DNA from 3 places in the Kitasatospora dryopteridis genome. Region 3 is predicted to be linked to each of the others. Evidence: riboswitches for the same ligand, from Rfam matches in the RefSeq annotation. Region 3 holds a riboswitch; each other region holds the start of a gene.

Region 1 (4,270 bases), 1.8 Mb from region 3:
CGTCGGAAGATCCACATGCCGGACTGGGAGTCCCGCAGACCGTTGCGGAAGAGCGTGCGGCTGAGTGCGCTCAGGGCGTGGTTGGCGACGAAGTGCGAGGGCTTCATGGCACGCCGGTTGCTGCGCCGGAGCCGATCGGTCGTCATGAACTCCACGTCGTGCTCGACCAGAGTGTGCAACAGGTCGGGCAGGGCGTCGAACGGATAGGTGCAGTCCGCGTCACCGGTGGCGATCACATCGCCGGTGGCCTCGTCGAAGCCCGCGAGATAGGCGTTCCCGTAACCCCGTTCCGGCTGCGAGACGACCCGGGCGCCCAGCGACCGGGCGACGGCCGCGGTGTCGTCCGTCGAGGCGTTGTCGACGACGACCACCTCGGTGTCCCAACCGGCTGCCGCGAGTTCTGCGACCGGCACCGTGCCCATCACCGCGGGAAGGTTTGACGCCTCGTTGAGCGCGGGAATCACGATGGACAGAGTGTTCACGGCTCTATTCCCCCCGAAAAAAGCAACTGCTCGCCCCGCCCCCTGGTGAGCAGCCGTTCCGGGGCCGGGCATCCGACGACAGGTCGGGACGGCCCGACGGTCGGTCAGGCTGCGGGCCGCTCCGCGGACGACGGCCGTCTGCCGGCCGTCTCCTGCTCGCCTGAACTCGCCGGGGGTTCCGGTCGGCCGCGCGCGGGCACTTCCGAAACCGATGCGCCCCCACTCGGCCTGATGCCGCCATCCCCGTTCGCTCGGCCGCCATCTTTTCACACCCCGAACGCCGGTGACACCGCGGCAGGCGTGAGGGAGGCCACGGCCGGGCCGTGGCCTCCCCCGGCAGCGGATCAGCCGCCGACGAGCCAGGAGTTGACCGGCTTGGCGCTGAGGCCCGTGCCGCCGGTCTTGAGGCTGGCGACCTGCTGGGGGTTCAGCGGCTCCTTCCAGACCAGGATCCGCCCGATCACGCCGGCCCAGTTGTCGCCCCAGATCCCGTGGTGCCGGCTGCGACCGAACTGCAGCGGCCCGGGCCCGGCCCAGATGGGGCCGTTGAGCTTGGCCGTGGCCGCCTGCGCGCCGTTCACGTACAGCGTGATGGTGCGCTGGCCGGCGTCGTAGACCGCGGTGAGCAGGACCCACTGCGTCACCGTCTCCAGGCTCTCGGGAGCCACCGCCTGGACGACCGTGCCGTCGGCGCCGCCGTCCGCGGTCTGCACCCGGAACGCCCACGCCTTCTTGCCGCTGGCGTCGTCGCGGGACAGGTCGAAGGAGTACGAGATGCCGTCGCCCTGGCTGATCGCCGTGCGCGATCCGCCGGGCGCCTCGTTGTAGACCCATGCCGCGATCGAGAAGCTCTTGCCGACGTCGACCAGCTGGTTCGCCGACTGGGCGTAGGAGTTGTTGTTGCTCCGCATGCGCAGCGCATAACCGCCCTCCACCTCGGCCAGCTGCGCGTCCGGGCCGATGGCGAGGTTCGCCTGACCGGACTTGTCGGCCAGCAGGTCGGGCTGGCCGGGCACGGTCGGCGAGTTGGCGGGGGCCGAGCCGGACGGGTGCGCCGAGGCCGAGGCGCTGGACGATGCGCCGGCCTCCGGAGTGCCGCCGTGCACACCCTTCATGACGGCCAGACCGACCGCGCCGCCGAGGACGCAGGCTGTGAGCACGATGCCGCCCGTCCAGATCAGCTTCTTGCGGCGCGACGAGGCCTCGTGCTGCTGGGCCAGCGCCTCCCAGTCCGGGATGGCGGTCTGCGCCTGCTGAGGCAGCGGCCACTGCTGGTGCGACGCCTGCGCGGGGAAGCCGGGCGGCGTGCCGAAGCCTGCCTGCGGCGGGAAGGACTGGGCACCCTGTGCCCCCTGCTCCGCGGGATTCGCCGGTCCCTCCTGGGACCCGGGCTGACCCGTCCAACCGGGCGTGGCCCCCGTACCGTCACTCATGGCCAGAGATCGTAGGCCATGGGGTGCGGCGCAGTCTCGGGTGGTGACCGTTCCGTGAGCACAACGGGTGGGTCAGGGGCGGGTCGGATGTGCGCACTGCGCTCACCGGAGTGTGTCCAGCCACGGACGCGACACGCTGCGTGCACAAGATATGGGGGTACATCACGGAGACACCACTACATGTATGCTCACTCTCGCTGTCGACGCAGGGGAACCCGGTGCAAGTCCGGGACTGCCCCGCAACGGTGAGCAGGCCCGTGAACGTCCGGGCCCGCACAGTCCGAGGGCCTGCCGACGGTGTGCCACCGGCTTCCCCGCAGATGCCATGAAGCACAGCTGTACGTCCGGGCCTCGCGGGTTGGCCGGGTGGCGACGCACGCCTCGACTCGGATCGGGCGTGCCGTTCTGCCCTGCCGCGCGCACGCCCTGACGCACCCCCGGCCCCCGGCCCGCGGGGTACCCGAAGCGTCCGCTGCCGCCACAGGAGAGAGTGCGCCTTGACCGTCGCTGCCTCAGTCACCCTGCCCTCCCAGGGAATCGCCGAGTCCGCCCAGACCGACCCCGGTGCTGCGCTGCTCCGGCTGCTCACCGACCGCAGCACCGACCTCCCCCAGGTGGACCCCGGCCACGTCGCCGCCGCCGCACTGCGCGGCCGCCACGCCGGCTCCGACTTCGCGGAGCTGCGCGGGCTGGCCGTGGAGGCCGCCGCGTCGATGATCGCCGAGGACCCGCAGTACTCGAAGCTCGCGGCCCGCCTGCTGGCGCTGGAGATCCGCGACGAGGCGGTCTCCCAGGGCGCGGTCACCTTCGCCGCCTCGATCGCCGTCGGCCACGCCGAGGGCCTGATCGGCGACACCACCGCGGCCTTCGTGGCCAAGCACGCGGACGCCTTCGACGCCCTGGTCGACCTGCAGGGCGACGACCGCTTCGAGTACTTCGGCCTGCGCACCGTGCAGTCCCGCTACCTGCTGCGCCACCCGATCACCCGCAAGGTGGTCGAGACCCCGCAGTACTTCCTGCTGCGCGTCGCCGCGGGCCTCGCGGTCGGCGACAGCGAGCAGTCGGTGGCCGAGGTGGCGGAGCTGTACCGGCTGATGAGCCGTCTGGAGTACCTGACGTCCTCTCCGACGCTGTTCAACTCCGGTACCAAGCACCCGCAGATGTCCTCCTGCTACCTGCTGGACTCGCCGCTGGACAACCTGGACTCGATCTACAGCCGCTACGCGCAGATCGCCCGGCTGTCCAAGCACGCCGGCGGCATCGGCCTGTCCTACTCGCGCATCCGCTCCCGCGGCAGCCTGATCCGCGGCACCAACGGCCAGTCCAACGGCATCGTGCCGTTCCTGCGCACCCTGGACTCCTCGGTCGCCGCGGTCAACCAGGGCGGCCGCCGCAAGGGCGCCGCCTGCGTGTACCTGGAGACCTGGCACGCCGACATCGAGGAGTTCCTGGAGCTCCGCGACAACACCGGCGAGGAGGCCCGGCGCACCCACAACCTCAACCTGGCGCACTGGATCCCGGACGAGTTCATGCGCCGGGTCAACGCCAACGAGGACTGGTCGCTGTTCTCCCCCGCCGACGTCCCCGAGCTGGTCGACCTGTGGGGCACCGACTTCGACGAGGCGTACCGCAAGGCCGAGCAGGCCGGCAAGGCCGTCCGCACCATCCCGGCGCAGACCCTCTACGCCCGGATGATGCGCACCCTGGCGCAGACCGGCAACGGCTGGATGACCTTCAAGGACGCCTCCAACCGGGCCGCCAACCAGACCGCGCTGCCCGGCCGCACCGTGCACTCGTCCAACCTGTGCACGGAGATCCTGGAGGTCACCGACGACTCCGAGACGGCCGTCTGCAACCTCGGCTCGGTCAACCTGGGCGCCCACGTCGCCGCCGGCGCCACCGCCGCCGACCTCGTGAACGCCATGGACTGGGAGCGCCTGGACGCCACCGTCCGCACCGCGGTGACCTTCCTCGACCGGGTCATCGACATCAACTTCTACCCGACCACCGAGGCGGGCACGTCCAACTCCCGCTGGCGGCCGGTCGGCCTCGGCGTGATGGGCCTGCAGGACGTCTTCTTCCAGCTGCGGATCGACTTCGACTCCGCCGAGGCGAAGACGCTCTCCACCCTGATCTCCGAGCGCATCATGCTCACCGCCTACGAGCGCTCCGCGGACCTCGCCGAGCAGTTCGGCCGCCACGAGGCGTACGGCGAGACCCGCGCCGCCCGCGGCGAACTGCACATCGACCACTTCAACGCCGCCGCCCCGCAGTGGACGGAGCGCTGGGACGCGCTGCGCGCCCGGATCGCCGAGACCGGCCTGCGCAACTCGCTGCTGCTGGCCATCGCGCCGA
Region 2 (4,270 bases), 1.0 Mb from region 3:
CGTTCCACAGGGCGGCGTGGGCGCCGTCCGGGACGGCGTGCAGGCTCACCAGGTCGTCCCGGCGGGCGGCGAGCCGGGCGGAGGCCGACCAGGGCGCCACGGCGTCCACCGGGCTGTGCAGCAGCAGCGCGGGCACCTGGAGGTCGGTGCCGGCCGCGAGCCTTGCGAACCCGGCCAGGTCGACCCCGGAGCGGCCCTCGGCGGCCAGCGCACCGAGCTCGGCGAGCGGGGCGGGCACGCCGGCCCGGGCGGCCTCCCTGCGGACGGTGGCGGGCCAGTCCAGCACCGGCGAGTCGAGCACCAGGCCGGCCAGCGAGTCGCGCCAGGCCGAGCGGGCCGCCGTGTGCAGGGCCATCGTGGCGCCGAGCGACCAGCCGTACAGCACGATCCGGCCGGCGCCGTGGGCGTGGGCGAAGCGGACGGCGGACTCCACGTCCCGCCACTCGGTCTCGCCGAAGTGCCCGAGCCCGTCCGGGGAGGGCGGGGCGCCCTCGTCCCCGCGGTGGGTGACCACCAGTACCGGCATGCGCAGCGCGTGCAGCACCGGCAGGACGGGCAGTGCCTGCTGCCGGTCGGTGCCGGGGCCGTGCACCAGGATCGCCCACACTCCGCGGATGCCCGGCAGGTACCAGGCGGGCATCGGGCCGAGCTCGCCGTCGACGACGGTCTCGGTGAAGTCCAGGCCGAGCGCGGAGGCCGGGTCGCCGATCTCGGTACGGGCGGTCACCCGGACCTCCGTCCCGGTGCGCAGCGTGCCGGCGCCGGTGGCGAGCAGCCGCCGGGTGACGCTCTGCGGGCCCGTGGCGAGCACGTCGCCGATCACGGCGTGGCCGCCGTCGGTCCACTCCAGGGCGTAGCGGCCGGGGCGCTCGGTCTCGACGCTGCGGGTGAGGGTGACCCGGTCGGCGGCCAGGTCCTGGACCCGGATGCCGGGGCGGGCGCCGCCGCGGCCCGACAGTCCCATCCCCGCGAAACCGGGGCGGACGGCCCGCTCGGACACCCGGCGGCCGATCAGCAGCACGGCGGCCCCCGTCCCGACGGCGGCGGCCGCGACGATCGCGGCGGTTCCCCAACGCATGGCGCTCCCCGGTGGGCGGCTGGACATGGCGCTCCCAGTCCACGCCCGGCCCCGGACCGCGGCCACCCGAACGGGTCCGTCCGGGCGGCGGTGCAGAGGTCGATCCGGGGGCCCGCGCGCCCCTGTTCGGCCGCCCGTCTGCCTTCAGGCTCTCCTAGGGCTTGTCTGACAATTCGCGTCGCATTGGCACGCGGCGTCGGGCGCCCGGCTGGGCGTGCCGCCGTATCGGCCTCGTACTGGACGTACTCGGGCGATGCGGCGGCACGTCCAGGCGGGATGATCCGGCGTCGTGTGCGCGGCGGGAATTGTCAGACAAGCCCTAGACCGGGACGTCCGTCCCCGGCCGGGACAGCAGTTCCCAGAAGCGGTCGGCGAGCGGGCGGGCCGGGGGGCGGGCGGCGTCCGGGACGGCGGAGCCCCAGTGGGCGGGGACGAGGTACTCGTCCTGGAGGTCCGCGAGGACCCCGCCGAGCACCGGGTCCGGGACGGGCACGAGCCTGGCCACCGCCCTCAGCCGGGCCTGCCAGCGGCCGTCGACGACCTGTCGCAGCAGGAGCTCCAGCTCGTCCTGACGGCCGGTCACGTGCACCAGCGCCCGCAGGGTCAGCCCGAGCGCGTGCGCCAGTGCCAGGCTCTGCTCCTCGTCGGCGTCCCAGTGGCCGGTGTCCTCGGCCCTGGCGTACGTCTGCACGCTGACCCCGATCCGGCGGGCGGCCTGCTCCCTGGTCAGCTCGCGGGACAGCCGGAAGTCGCGGAGGGTCGCCGGGCGGACGCCCATCAGCTGCGCGGGCGGGCACCACAGCGCCCTCGACAGGGCGACGAACTCCTCCTCCGAGGGCCGCAGCTCACCGGCCTCCCAGGCCGCCACATGGGCGGGCAGCAGCCGGACGCCGTGTGCGGCCATGGCCTCGGCGACCTGTTCCGGGGTCAGGCCGAGCCCGGCGCGGTGCGCCCGCGCGGCCTGCGGGGAGAACGGCACCGGCGGCGGGGAGGACGGTCTGCGTCGCATGCGACAAGAACGTACGGGCGGCCGCGCGCACCGACCCACTCGCCGAACGCACGAAGCGGGGCGCGCCGCCCGGGCCCGGGGCTGGAGGATCGTACGGGGCTCGGGGCGGCCGGAACGGCGACGGTGTGTGACCAACCCCTCCACAGGCTTTGTTGACTCCCGGTCGGAACGCGTGATGGGATCTCGGGGCCATACGGAGGCATGCAGAGGAAGCCGGTGCGAGTCCGGCGCGGTCCCGCCACTGTCACCGGGGAGCACGCTCGACCTGCATGGTCACGGCGGTCCGCGACAGGGCCGCTGGAAGGCCCGAGCGCGTGTCCGACCCGGAAGCCAGGAGACTCTCGCCGCCGGTTCGTCGATCCAGGGCGCGGACCCTGAGTGAGGACACGCCCGCCATGCAGGCTGCCCAGCGGTCACCGCTGCGCCCCGACCGGGGAGCCGGGCCGTGGCCCGTGTGAACCCCTCCCCCTACCTGCTGGGCGCCGTCGCCGGCTACCTCGCCGACACCGCGCTGGCCGACCCCCGCCGCGGCCACCCGGTCGCCCTGTTCGGCACCGCGGCCGGCCGCCTGGAGCGCCGGCTCTGGCGCGACCACCGGGGCACCGGAGCCGCCTTCACCGCCCTGAGCGTGGGCACCGTCGCGGCCGGCGCCGTCCTCGCCGACCGCGCCCTGCGGCGGCGTCCCTGGGCACGGTCGGCCCTCGCCGCGGCCTCCGCCTGGACGGTGCTCGGCGGTACCTCCCTCACCCGCGAGGCCCGGACGATCGGCCGCTTCCTGGAGGCCGGCGACCTGGCCGCCGCCCGGGAGCGTCTGCCGCACCTGTGCGGCCGCGACCCCAGCGCCCTGGACGGGCAGCAGATCGCCCGCGCCGTCGTCGAGTCCGTCGCCGAGAACACCGCCGACGCCGTGGTCAACGCCCTCACCTGGGGCGCGCTGGCCGGCACCCCCGGGCTGCTGGCCTTCCGGGCCGTCAACACCCTGGACGCGATGGTCGGCCACCGCTCGCCGCGCCACCTGCGCTTCGGCTGGGCCTCCGCCCGGCTCGACGACGTGGCCGGCTGGCCCGGTGCCCGGCTGACCGCACTGCTGACGGTCGCCGCCGCGGAGCACCCGCGGGCCGCCTGGAAGGTCTGGCGGCGCGACGGGTCGTCACACCCCAGCCCCAACGCCGGACAGGCGGAGTCGGCCTTCGCGGGCGGGCTCGGCGTGCGGCTCGGCGGCACCCTGCGGTACGGCGACGGGGTTCCCCCGGAGACGGGGGTCCCCCCGGCCGAAGGCTGGGGGAGGGTGGAGCACCGGCCCGTCCTCGGCGCCGAACTCCGGCCGGTGGACGTCCCGGACATCGAGCGCGCCTGCCGGCTCTCCCGCCGCGTGGGAATGCTGGCGCTGGCGGTGACGACGGCCGCCCACGCCCTCGGACGCACCTCACTCGGCCGGGCCGCCCCGGGGCGCACCGGTCTGATCGGAGTACGCGCCCCTGGGTGGCCCATTCCCGTCCCCGGGTTTGCACGCATGCGAAGGAGTGTCACGTGACGAAGGCTCTGCTGGTGGCGGGGACGACCTCGGATGCGGGGAAGAGCGTGGTCACGGCGGGGATCTGCCGGTGGCTGGCCCGGCAGGGGGTGCGGGTGGCGCCGTTCAAGGCGCAGAACATGTCGCTGAACTCCTTCGTCACCGCTGACGGCGCCGAGATCGGCCGCGCCCAGGCGATGCAGGCCCAGGCCGCCCGGGTGGAGCCCGAGGCGGCGATGAACCCGGTGCTGCTGAAGCCGGGGGCGGACGGCCGCAGCCAGGTGGTGCTGCTCGGCAGACCGGTGGCCGAGGTCGGGGCGCTGGACTACCGCGAGCGCAAGCCCGTCCTGCTGGAGCGGGCGCTGGAGTGCCTGGCGGACCTGCGCAGCCGGTACGAGGTGGTGGTCTGCGAGGGCGCCGGCTCCCCCGCCGAGATCAACCTGCGGGACCGGGACATCGCCAACATGGGCCTGGCCACGGCCGCGAACCTGCCGGTGGTGGTGGTCGGCGACATCGACCGCGGCGGGGTGTTCGCGGCGATGTACGGCACGCTGGCGCTGCTGTCCGCGCAGGACCAGTCGCTGGTGGCGGGCTGGTTCGTCAACAAGTTCCGCGGGGACGCGCGGCTGCTGGCGCCGGGGCTGGAGATGCTGCGGGAGCTGACGGGCCG
Region 3 (4,270 bases):
AGGCCGCCGGGATCGCCGTCGCCGTCCTCGGGGTGGCCCTGGCCGGCGGCCCGCAGCGCGGCGGCGGCGCGGTCGGCGCCAGGGTGCTGGTGCTGACGCTCGGCGCGGCCTTCGGCTTCGGCGCGGTGATGGCGCTGATCGCCCACGCCTCGGCCGGCGGCGGCCTGCTGCTCGCCCTGTGCGTGCAGCGGCTGTGCAACATCGCGGTGGGCGGCGCCCTGCTGCTGGCCCGGGGCCGCGGGCGCTGGCCGGCCGGGCCCGGGGCCGTCCTGCGGCACCTGCCCGTACTGACCGCCGTGGGCGTGGCCGACGTGGCCGCCAATGCGACCTTCGCCGTCGCCTCCAACAGCGGGCCCGTGGCGGTGGCCGCCGTGCTGGCCTCGCTCTACCCGGTGGTCACGGCGCTGATGGCCCGCGGGCTGCTCAAGGAGCGGCTGCAGCGGGTGCAGGTGGTCGGCGCCGGCCTCGCGGTGGCCGGCACGCTGCTGCTGGCGGCGGGCTGACGCACCGTCCGCCCGCGCACCGGGCCGGCGGCCCGCGCCGCTCAGGCCTGCCGCTCCGGCGCCCACCGCTTCTCCACCCCGGCGATCCGCCAGTAGCCGATCGCCACCGCCCAGACCACCACGAACAGGCCGACGATGACGAAGCCCACGTTGTCCAGGCTCAGCCCGGCGACCCACCCCGTCACCGGGTCGGCCAGGCCGAGCTTGTCGTGCAGTACCGCCACCAGCTCGATCGTGCCGATGACGAACGCCACCGCGATCGACAGCCCGGTGATGGCCAGGTTGTAGAAGACCTTCCGCACCGGGTTGGAGAACGCCCACTGGTAGGCGAAGTTCATGAACGTGCCGTCCAGCGTGTCGAACAGGCTCATGCCCGCGGCGAACAGCAGCGGCAGGCAGACGATCGCGTACCAGGGCAGGCCCGCCGCAGCACCCGAGCCCGCCATCACCATCAGGGTCACCTCGGTGGCGGTGTCGAAGCCGAGGCCCAGCACCATGCCGACCGGGAACATCTGGCCGGGCCGGGAGATCGAGCGGGTGGCCCGGCCGAGGATGCGGTTCATCAGGCCGCGGGAGTCCAGCTGCCGCTCCAGCTCCGCCTCGTCGTACGAGCCGGCGCGCATCGCCCGGAACACCCGGAGGATGCCGAGCAGCGCGACCAGGTTCAGCGCGGCGATCAGATAGAGGAAGGCGCCGGAGGCGGTGGTGCCGATCGTGCCGAGCACCTGGTGCGTCGCCGACCCGTCGTCCATCAGCACCCCGGCCAGCTGCGCGCCGCCCGCCACCAGGGCGGCCATCAGCACCACCATCGAGGAGTGCCCGAGGGCGAACCAGAAGCCCACCGAGACCGGGCGCCGGCCGTCGGCCATCAGCTTGCGGGTGGTGTTGTCGATCACCGCGATGTGGTCGGCGTCGAAGGCGTGCCGCATGCCGAGGGTGTAGGCGGTGATGCCGAGGCCCGCGCCGAAGACCTGGGTGCCCACCTCGTACTTCTCCGGCACGACCAGCAGGAAGAGCGTGCCGAAGGCCGCGACGTGCATCGCGAGGATGACCGCCATCAGGCCGGCGGTGCGCAGGGTGTCCTCCCGCCGCCAGCGGAAGGCCGGCGGTCCGGGGGCGGTCGGCGGCGCGGCCGTACCGGTTGCGGGCAGGGTCATCTGCGGATCACGCTCCAGCACCTCGTGGAATGACGTCGTGAGATGCCGTGGCCGGTCTCCTGGCTCACGGGGAGGTTCCGACGGTGCCCGTACCCGGCCTTCCCAGGCGCGCTGCTGCGCCCAGTGACCCGCAAAGGGGTACGGATTGACTCCCCGTTCACAGTGGCGAGGGCCGCTCCGGACTCGGACCCGCGAGGGTCCTCCACCGGTCTTCCCGAACACCACGGCTGCTCCACCGTAGGGGTGACGGACCGACAGCTGCAAGCCTGCAGACCTGCGCAGGTGTCTGAGATCACGGTCGGACGGCCTGCAAGAATGCCGCCATGCACCTCGTCCCCGCCGACCGCACCGACCACCGCACCATCGACGGGCACCGGGTCTGCGAGGCCATCGCGGCGATCGGCGACACCGCCCGTGTCCGTACCTGGGCCGACCGCTTCGCCCTGCTCGCCGACCCCGGACGGCTGTCGCTGCTGCTCGCCCTGCACACCACGGGGCCGCTCGCCGTGACCGACCTCGCCGTCGCGGCCGGCATGCGCGACCCGGCGGTCTCCCAGGCGCTGCGGCTGCTGCGCGCCGCGGGCGTGGTCGCGGGCGAGCGGGACGGCCGCGTGGTGCGGTACCGGCTCACCGACCCGGCGGTCGCGGAGGTGCTGGAGCACGGCGTGCTCGGCCGTCCGGAGTGAGGGCCGCCCGGGTCGGAGCCGCCCGGCCGGGGGCCGTCCGGAGTGAGATCGGCTGCGCCGCACGCAGTATGACGGGGGATCGGCTTCGGCCAAGTTTTCTTGTCATGTCACCTTGAAGCAGCTCCGGTGGCCCATGCTTCCGGAGGCGGCCCGTCCGGGCCGCCGTTCCCAGGCTCCTGACGAGGAGACACCGTGAAGCTTCGCCGTACGTTCGCCGTGGGACTGCTGGCCGCAGCCGCCGCCCTGATCCCCGCGCACCAGTCCGGCGCCGCCGCCGGCGGCGGCCTGCCCTTCGGCTCGGCCACCACCGTCGGCCTCCACAACACCTACGACCCGGCCGCGTTCCCGTTCCTCGCGCAGAGCCTGGACACCGGCACCGGAATGATCGAGCTGGACGTCTGGACGGACACCGTCACCAAGGAGTGGAAGGTCAGCCACTCCAACCCGCTCGGCAACGCCAACAACTGCACCGCCGCGAGCAACCCCGCCCAGCTCTACAGCGGCGGCACCAACAAGAACCTCGAGCACTGCCTCGACGACATCCGGGTCTGGCTCGGCGCCCACCCCGGCAGCGGCCCGCTGGTGGTCAAGCTCGAACTCAAGGGCGGCTTCGCCGCCAACCGCGGCATGGGCCCGGTGCAGCTCGACAGCCTGATAGCCGCCCACCTGGGCAGCACCGCCTTCCGCCCCGCCGACCTGCTCGCCAGGCCCGGCGGCGGCTCGTACGCCACCCTCGACGAGGCCGCCCGGGCCGGCAACTGGCCGACCCGCGCCGCACTGGCCGGCCGGGTGCTGGTGGACGTCATCCCCGGCACCTTCGAGGAGGGCAACCCCTTCGACACCCTGCACACCGACGTCGAGTACGCCCGCCACCTGCGCGACCTGGCCGCGGCCGGGAAGATCGGCCAGGCCCAGGTCTTCCCGGTGGTGCACGGCGCCGCCTCGGGCGACCCGCGCGGCAAGTACGGCGAGACGAACATCCGGCCCTGGTTCGTGGTGTTCGACGGCGACGCCTCGGCGTACGTCGGCGGCATCGACACCGCCTGGTACGACAGCCGCCACTACCTGCTGGTGATGACCGACGCCCACAACGTCGCCCCCGCCATCAGCGGCACCGACCCGACCGCCGACCAGGCCCGGGCCCGGGTCTCCCAGCTCGCCGCCGCCCACGCCAGCATCGTCTCCAGCGACTGGCGGAAGCTGCCCGAGGTGCAGTCCACCGTGCTGCCGCGCGGCTGACGGCCCGTCGCGCCCTGCCCTGCCGCTACGGCAGGGCAGGGCGCGGGTGCCCGCCCGTCAGCGCTGCTGGCAGCCGGGGCACCAGAAGAGGTTGCGGGACACCAGGGACTCGGTGCGCACCGGCGTCTCGCAGACCAGGCAGGGCATGCCGGTGCGGCGGTAGACGTACACCTCGCCGCCGTGGTCGTCCACCCGCGGCGGGCGGCCCATGGCCTCCGGGGTGTGCTCGGGCCGCACGGTGTCGATCCGCCCTGCGCCGACGCCCTCGTGCATCAGGGCGACCAGGTCCGCCCAGATCGCGTCCCACTCGGCACGGGTGACGTCCTTGCCGGCCCGGTGCGGGCTGATGCCCAGCCGGAACAGCACCTCGGCGCGGTAGACGTTGCCGACCCCGGCCAGCACCTTCTGGTCCATCAGCAGGGCGGCGACCGTCGTCGAACTGCGGGCCATCCGGCGCCAGGCGGCCTCCGGGTCCGCATCGGGGCGCAGCGGGTCGGGGCCGAGCCGGTTGTGGACGGCCTTCTTCTCGCCGGGGCCCAGGAGTTCGCAGGTGTTGGGGCCGCGGAGGTCGGCCCATCCCTCGTCGTTCGCCATCCGCAGCCGGACCTCGCCGACCGGCGCGGGCACCTCGCCGGTGCCGAAGGCGAAGTTGCCGTAGAGGCCCAGGTGGATGTGCAGCCAGTCG

Evidence for each region. A riboswitch is a leader RNA that binds a small molecule or an ion and turns the genes downstream of it on or off. The one in region 3 is predicted to bind cobalamin.
Region 1: it holds a riboswitch for cobalamin, as region 3 does, so the genes downstream of both, ACQ614_RS22585 (ribonucleoside-diphosphate reductase subunit alpha) here and ACQ614_RS30475 (HoxN/HupN/NixA family nickel/cobalt transporter) in region 3, are expected to answer to the same signal.
Region 2: it holds a riboswitch for cobalamin, as region 3 does, so the genes downstream of both, ACQ614_RS25730 (cobalamin biosynthesis protein) here and ACQ614_RS30475 (HoxN/HupN/NixA family nickel/cobalt transporter) in region 3, are expected to answer to the same signal.

Annotation. Positions count from the first base shown of each region.
Region 1 covers NZ_CP192749.1:4,956,895-4,961,164, reverse strand. Annotated here, with positions in the region: gene ACQ614_RS22595 (glycosyltransferase family 2 protein) at 1-482, opposite strand, end outside; gene ACQ614_RS22590 (LamG domain-containing protein) at 827-1,915, opposite strand; adenosylcobalamin-variant (AdoCbl-variant) riboswitch at 2,113-2,213, shown strand; gene ACQ614_RS22585 (ribonucleoside-diphosphate reductase subunit alpha) at 2,437-4,270, shown strand, end outside.
Region 2 covers NZ_CP192749.1:5,707,652-5,711,921, reverse strand. Annotated here, with positions in the region: gene ACQ614_RS25740 (alpha/beta hydrolase family protein) at 1-1,078, opposite strand, end outside; gene ACQ614_RS25735 (helix-turn-helix domain-containing protein) at 1,398-2,087, opposite strand; cobalamin riboswitch at 2,295-2,427, shown strand; gene ACQ614_RS25730 (cobalamin biosynthesis protein) at 2,533-3,621, shown strand; gene ACQ614_RS25725 (cobyric acid synthase) at 3,618-4,270, shown strand, end outside.
Region 3 covers NZ_CP192749.1:6,744,557-6,748,826, reverse strand. Annotated here, with positions in the region: gene ACQ614_RS30480 (EamA family transporter) at 1-503, shown strand, start outside; gene ACQ614_RS30475 (HoxN/HupN/NixA family nickel/cobalt transporter) at 545-1,660, opposite strand; cobalamin riboswitch at 1,693-1,901, opposite strand; gene ACQ614_RS30470 (ArsR/SmtB family transcription factor) at 1,984-2,346, shown strand; gene ACQ614_RS30465 (phosphatidylinositol-specific phospholipase C domain-containing protein) at 2,539-3,585, shown strand; gene ACQ614_RS30460 (Fpg/Nei family DNA glycosylase) at 3,643-4,270, opposite strand, start outside.